2 regions of the Noviherbaspirillum phoenicis genome follow, and region 1 is predicted to be linked to the other one. Evidence: predicted binding sites of a transcription regulator. Region 1 holds the regulator's gene; the other holds the start of a gene.
The links. The regulator LexA, encoded in region 1, represses DNA repair genes until DNA is damaged. The targets are predictions, from matches to a motif close to ACTGTATNNNNATACAGT.
Positions count from the first base shown of each region.

Region 2: the regulator LexA is predicted to act here: its motif matches at 1,678-1,695, upstream of recA (recombinase RecA).

Region 1 covers NZ_JBDFLX010000001.1:326,808-330,086, forward strand. The annotation lists gene ABC383_RS01460 (RNA methyltransferase) at 1-668, shown strand, start outside; gene lexA (transcriptional repressor LexA) at 1,045-1,701, opposite strand; gene rpsF (30S ribosomal protein S6) at 1,959-2,327, shown strand; gene priB (primosomal replication protein N) at 2,349-2,669, shown strand; gene rpsR (30S ribosomal protein S18) at 2,671-2,955, shown strand; gene rplI (50S ribosomal protein L9) at 2,981-3,279, shown strand, end outside.
Region 2 covers NZ_JBDFLX010000001.1:4,141,833-4,145,111, forward strand. The annotation lists gene ABC383_RS18530 (sensor histidine kinase) at 1-807, opposite strand, end outside; gene ABC383_RS18535 (response regulator) at 813-1,511, opposite strand; gene recA (recombinase RecA) at 1,761-2,849, shown strand; gene ABC383_RS18545 (hypothetical protein) at 2,964-3,140, shown strand.

The sequences.
Region 1 (3,279 bases):
CCAGCGGCGCCCAGGATATTCTGAGTGGTGCACGGGTTGTCGAGACGGTCGATGAGGCGCTGGCTGGATGCAATTTTGCGGCCGCGGTCAGCGCCCGCCTGAGGGAATACTCGCCGCCGGTACTCACGCCGCGCGGCATGGCGGCGCATCTGGCGGGGGATGAAAGCCGGCATGCGGCGGTCCTGTTCGGTAATGAGCGTTTCGGGCTGCCTAACGAGGTAGTGCAGCGCTGCAATGTGCTGATCAATATCCCGGCCAATCCCGACTATTCGTCGCTCAATCTGGCGCAGGCCGTGCAGGTGCTGGCCTATGAATGCAGGTTGGCCTCGGTGGGCGACGCGTTGCCGGAGGCAGGCGTCGGATTCCGCGGCGAATCGGCCGACAGGGTGCAGACCGACGGCATGTATGGCCATCTGGAGGAGGCCCTGATTCATCTGGGTTTTCTGAACCCGGCCAGTCCTAAAAAGCTGATGCCGCGCATCAAGCGCATGTTCGCGCGCGGCGGTCTTGAAACCGAGGAGGTCAATATCCTGCGTGGCGTTGCCCGCCTGATTCTCCAGGCCGAGCCAGGAAAGAGAGGGCAGGGTCGGGGTGTGGCGGATGTTGGGCAGCAAGGTGAAGCGCCGTCGAAGGAAAGCGGCGGGCGGCATGGAGGCCAGGAGGAGTAATAGGCGGCGAGCCGGGTATGCTGCCGGGCCATTGACCCGATCGCATAGCGCATCAGCACAAAACGCCCATGGGGGCGGCGCATACCCTATGCAACCTTGTACTGCAGGCTAAATCGGTTACCTGAGCCGGCATGCCAGCTATAACGCGCGTCAACCATGTGGCACGCGCTGGATCGGGTGCCGGTAAGCATGGTTGATTGCTGGTCTGCTGATGCAACGATAATGATCTGGCAATCAGTAACGAAGCGCCGAAACTGCAGCAAGCGAGGATGAGACAAGCGAGGATGAGACAAGCGAGGATGAGACAAGCGGGGATGCCGGGGCCGGGCCGGCCATCGCAAAACCGAAAGCTGGTACCCGCCCCGTGATCCTTGCCTTAACTCCAGGCCCGCAGCAAACCCACCGCCAGGCCTTCCAGTGCGAATTCTTCGCGCCCCGGATGTACACGGATGGTTTCAAAGTCCGGATTTTCCGGAAGAAGCTCGATCACCGAGCCAGACTTCTTGTAGCGCTTCACAGTGACATCATCGCCCAGCCGGGCAACGACGATCTCGCCATTCTTGGCGCTGTCAGCCTTCTTCACCGCCAGCAGATCGCCATCCATGATGCCGGCGTCGCGCATCGACATGCCTCGCACCTTCAGCAGGTAGTCGGGCTTGCTGCGAAACAGCGACGGGTCAACGCTGTAGGTAGCATCGATATGCTCCTGCGCCAGGATGGGGGAGCCGGCAGCCACCCGGCCGACCAGGGGCAGGCTCAGGTGCATGACTGCCGGGTGCGGCGCCGGAACCATGCCGCGCAAGCCGGTTCTGTCGTGGGAGGCGTCCACCAGGCGGATGCCGCGCGACGTGCCCGGCGATATTTCAATCGCGCCCTTGCGGGCAAGGGCCTGCAGATGTTCTTCGGCGGCATTGGCGGAACGAAAGCCCAGTATCTGGGCAATTTCAGCGCGCGTAGGCGGAAAGCCGGTGTTTTCGATGGCATCCTGGATCAGCTTGAGGATCTGTTCCTGGCGGGCGGTAAGTTTGATCATGGAAACACCTGGAATGTAAGAAGCGGGGTGCCGAAATGTAAAGCTGTGTGGAATGACAGCCTGTATTTTTATACAGTGGCTGTGTAAAAGCAAGCGTGTACCCTGTTAATTAAGCGCTTTTAAAGGAAAATATTGCCGAAGCAGTGAATTGGCTTGAGTCGATTCCGGCTTTCTAGTATGATCGCGGGTTTTCCTCTTCCCACACTCGTCTTGACGCCGGGGTGGGCGATTCTTCAATCAGTCCAAAAGGAGTTTTCATGCGTCATTATGAAATCGTATTTATCGTTCACCCGGACCAGAGCGAGCAGGTTCCGGCGATGATCGAGCGCTACAAGGGCATCGTTACCACCCGCGGCGGCGTCGTTCACCGCGTTGAAGACTGGGGCCGTCGCCAGATGGCTTACATGATCCAGAAGCTTGCCAAGGCACACTATGTTTGCCTGAACATCGAATGCGACAGCGAGACCCTGGCCGAAATCGAAACCGGCTTCAAGTTCAACGACGCCGTCCTGCGCCACCTGACCGTCAAGATGAAGCGCGCTGAAACCAGCCCGTCGCCGATGATGAAGGCAGTGCAGAAGGAAGACGCCGCCAAGAGCCACCGCGCTGAAGCCAGCGCCGCCTAAGGCGAGGGATATTCCCGGAGCGTGAACCAGTTTCAGTTTGTTGCAACAATTGCCGAGCGCGAGGTTCTGCGCTACACCCCGGCAGGCATCCCGATCGTTTCCGCCCGTTTGCTGCATGTCTCGCAGCAGACCGAGGCAAGAATAGACAGACGGGTGGAATTTGAAATCGCCGCGGTTGCCGCCGGCGAGATTTCAGGAAGATTCCACAATGCCGACTTGGGCGGAACCTACCGGTTTTCCGGCTTTCTCTCTCGCAAGAGTCGCAACAGTAAAAGCCTCGTGTTTCATGTCAGCGATTTCGAGGCAGTCAACCAACATAGTGATATAGATACAGGAGCCTAAAATGGCATTCGGTAAAAAATTCGACAAGAGCAAGCTCAAGGAAAAGCGCAAGCAGCAAAACCCCCTGTTCAAGCGCAAGAAGTTCTGCCGCTTCACCGCCGCCAAGGTCGAGCAGGTGGACTACAAGGACGTCGACACCCTGAAGGACTTCGTCCAGGAAAACGGCAAGATCATGCCGGCACGCCTGACCGGCACTCGTGCCCACTACCAGCGTCAGGTCGACACCGCGATCAAGCGCGCACGCTATCTCGCGCTGCTGCCGTACACCGACCTGCACAACGCGTAATCGACGACTGGAATAGGAGAAAAACATGCAAGTCATTCTGTTGGATAAAGTCGTCAACCTGGGCAATCTGGGCGACGTCGTTCGCGTCAAGGACGGTTACGCCCGTAACTTCCTGATCCCTAACCGCATGGCACGCCGTGCAACCCAGGCCGCCGTGGCCGAGTTCGAAGTCAAGCGCGCCGACCTGGAAAAGGCTGCCGCCGAGAAGCTGGCAGCTGCCCAGGCCCAGGGTGAAAAGATGAGCGGCCTGACCGTCCAGATTTCGCAAAAGGCTGGCGTTGACGGCCGCCTGTTCGGTTCCGTCACCAATGCAGACGTTGCCGA
Region 2 (3,279 bases), 3.8 Mb from region 1:
ATCGGCGATGAAGCGCTTCTGCATCTGCAGGCTTTGCGACAGCTGCTCCAGCATGTAGTTGAGCGAGCCGACCAGCGGCGTGATCTCTTCCGGCACATGGCTTGAATCGATGGGAGAGAGATCGTCGGTGCGGCGGGCGCGGATGTGCTGCTGCAGCTCGGCCAGCGGTTTCAGGCCACGCGACAGCGCGAACCACACCAGCGCCAGCGCAATCGGCAGGATGATGAATTCCGGCAGGATCACGCCCTTGATGATCTGGTTGGCCAGTTCGGCGCGCTTGTCCAGGGTTTCGCCGACCTGTACCAGCGCCAGCCGGCGCTCGGCATCGGGCGCGCTCGGCGGCAGAGTCACATAGACATAGGCAATGCGGATGTCGGTGTTGCGCACGGTGGCATGGCGCAATTGCACCGACCACGGCGACACCTCTTCCTCTTCCTTGGGTGCCGGCAGCTCGAAGTCGCCGTCGATCACCGCGCCGTCTGGCGAGCGCACCTGGTAATAGACATTGTCGACATCATCGGCGCGCAGCAGGTCGCGCGCCGCCGCGGGCAGCGGCACCGTCAGCCGGCCATTGATTTCCTTGACCTGCTGCGCCAGCACCGTCACCCGGTCGTCCAGCGCGCGGTCGAACGGCTGGTTGGCGATGTTCTTGGCCACCACATAGGTGATGCCGATACTGATGGGCCACAGCAGCAGCAGCGGCACCAGCATCCAGTCCAGGATCTCGCCAAACAGCGAGCGCTGCATGGTCTCTTCCGCCTCGTCGAACCCGGTCGTGGCGGAGGCGGGCGGTGGCGCCTGTTTCATCGCTGTCAACTGGCGGAGGCGGGCGGATGGGCGGCTTCGCTGTACTTTTCCAGGCAATAGCCCAGTCCGCGCACGGTGGCGATGCGCACGCCGCCGGTCTCGATCTTCTTCCTCAGCCGGTGCACATAGACCTCGATCGCATTGTTGCTGACTTCCTCGCCCCATTCGCACATGTGGTCCACCAGCTGCTCCTTGGACACCAGGCGCCCGGTGCGCTGCAGCAGCACTTCCAGCAGACCCAGCTCGCGCGCCGACAGGTCCAGCATCTGGTCATTGATGTAGGCAATGCGGCCGACCTGGTCGTAGCACAGCGGCCCATGCCGGATCACGGTCGGCCCGCCGCCGACGCCGCGCCGCACCAGCGCCCGCACCCGGGCTTCCAGCTCGGACAGCGCAAACGGCTTGGCCATGAAGTCGTCGGCGCCCAGGTCCAGGCCCTTGACCCGCTGGTCGACGGAGTCGTTGGCGGTCAGGATCAGCACCGGCAGCCGCGAGTTGCGCGAACGCAGCCGGCGCAGCACTTCCAGGCCGCTCATCTTGGGCAGGCCGAGGTCGAGGATCAGCAGGTCGAAATCCTGGGTGGAGAGCGCGGAATCGGCTTCCTGGCCGGTCTTGACGCAGTCGGTCGCGTAGCCCGACTGGCGCAGGGAACGGGTCAGGCCATCGGCCAGCACGCCGTCATCTTCAGCTAACAGAATACGCATGGTAAAACGGTGTCCCCTCTAGTTGGCGCCAGTCTATTGTCTTTTTGTCTACCCGGCAATAAATCTGTCGAACACCGAACAACTATCAATGATTCGGCAGATTTTCAGCGAACATTTAGTGTACTGTCTCGGTCCATAAAAAACCCAGGTTTAGCTTGCATAAAGTACTGGATTTTTGTACAGTACTGGCTGTGAAATAAATTCGTTGAATCAGACTATCCATCGTTGATCTCACGCTGAAAGAAATTTATGGACGACAAGAAAGCAGCAATCTCCGGCTCGGACAAATCCAAGGCACTTGCTGCCGCGCTGGCCCAGATCGAAAAGCAGTTTGGCAAGGGCTCCGTCATGCGCATGGCTGACGGAGCGGTGGTCGAGGAAGTGCAGACCGTTTCCACCGGTTCGCTGGGCCTGGACATTGCGCTGGGCGTTGGCGGCCTGCCGCGCGGCCGGGTAGTGGAAATCTACGGTCCGGAATCCTCGGGCAAAACCACGCTGACGCTGCAGACCATTGCGCAGATGCAGAAAATGGGCGGCACCTGCGCCTTCATCGACGCCGAGCATGCGCTGGACGTGGTGTATGCGCAAAAGCTGGGCATCAACCTGCAGGACCTGCTGATTTCCCAGCCGGATACCGGCGAGCAGGCACTGGAAATCTGCGACGCGCTGGTACGTTCCGGCGGCGTCGACCTGATCGTGGTCGACTCGGTGGCGGCACTGACGCCACGCGCCGAAATCGAAGGCGACATGGGCGATTCCCTGCCTGGCCTGCAAGCGCGCCTGATGTCGCAAGCGCTGCGCAAGCTGACCGGCTCGATCAACCGCACCAACACCCTGGTGATCTTCATCAACCAGATCCGCATGAAGATCGGCGTGATGTTCGGCAACCCGGAAACCACCACCGGCGGCAATGCGTTGAAGTTCTACGCGTCGGTGCGCCTGGACATTCGCCGTACCGGCTCGATCAAGTCGGGCGATGAGGTGATCGGCAATGAAACCAAGGTCAAGGTCGTGAAGAACAAGATCGCGCCGCCGTTCAAGGAAGCGCACTTCGACATCCTGTACGGAGAAGGCACCTCGCGCGAAGGCGAGATCCTTGACCTGGGCGCGGATGCGAAGATCGTTGAAAAGTCGGGCGCCTGGTACAGCTACAACGGCGAACGCATCGGCCAGGGTAAGGACAATGCGCGTAATTTCCTGAAAGAGCGTCCGGAACTGGCGCTGGAAATCGAAAACAAGGTACGGGCTTCGCTGGGCGTGCCGCTGCTGCCGGTGCCTAAGGGTACGGAAGCAGGGAAGGCTGCGCGTGAAGTGAAGGAAGCCGGCGCCGCCGAGTAAGGTGGGGGAGGGTGGCGATCTCTGATCGCTGCATTTCTTTACAAGCCCGTTGTTCGGGATAGAGAAGCCTGCTGGAGACAGCGGGCTTCTTTCATTTCTGGATGGTTTCGGGAAATGGCGATCGACGAAGGCGGCAGTTGGGACCGCAATTTAAGTTCGGTTGCTTTTGAAGTCCACGCAGCGACAGTTGCGGTTGCGGTTGCGGTTGCGGTTGCGGTTGCAGTGGCCGTTGCCGTTGCCGTTGCCGTTGTCGTTGCAGTTGCAGTTGCAGTTGCAGTGAAGTCCCGTTGAGCGCGCCGTGTCAGCGGTGCCCGGAGCGGGAAAAGGTGCGGCGTCTGTCTGAGCCAAGCTTTAGCTTGGCGAGTTTAGCCGCGCCCCGCTACGCGGGGTACCGCTGGCACGGGCACCCCGCGTAGCGGGGCGCGATCAT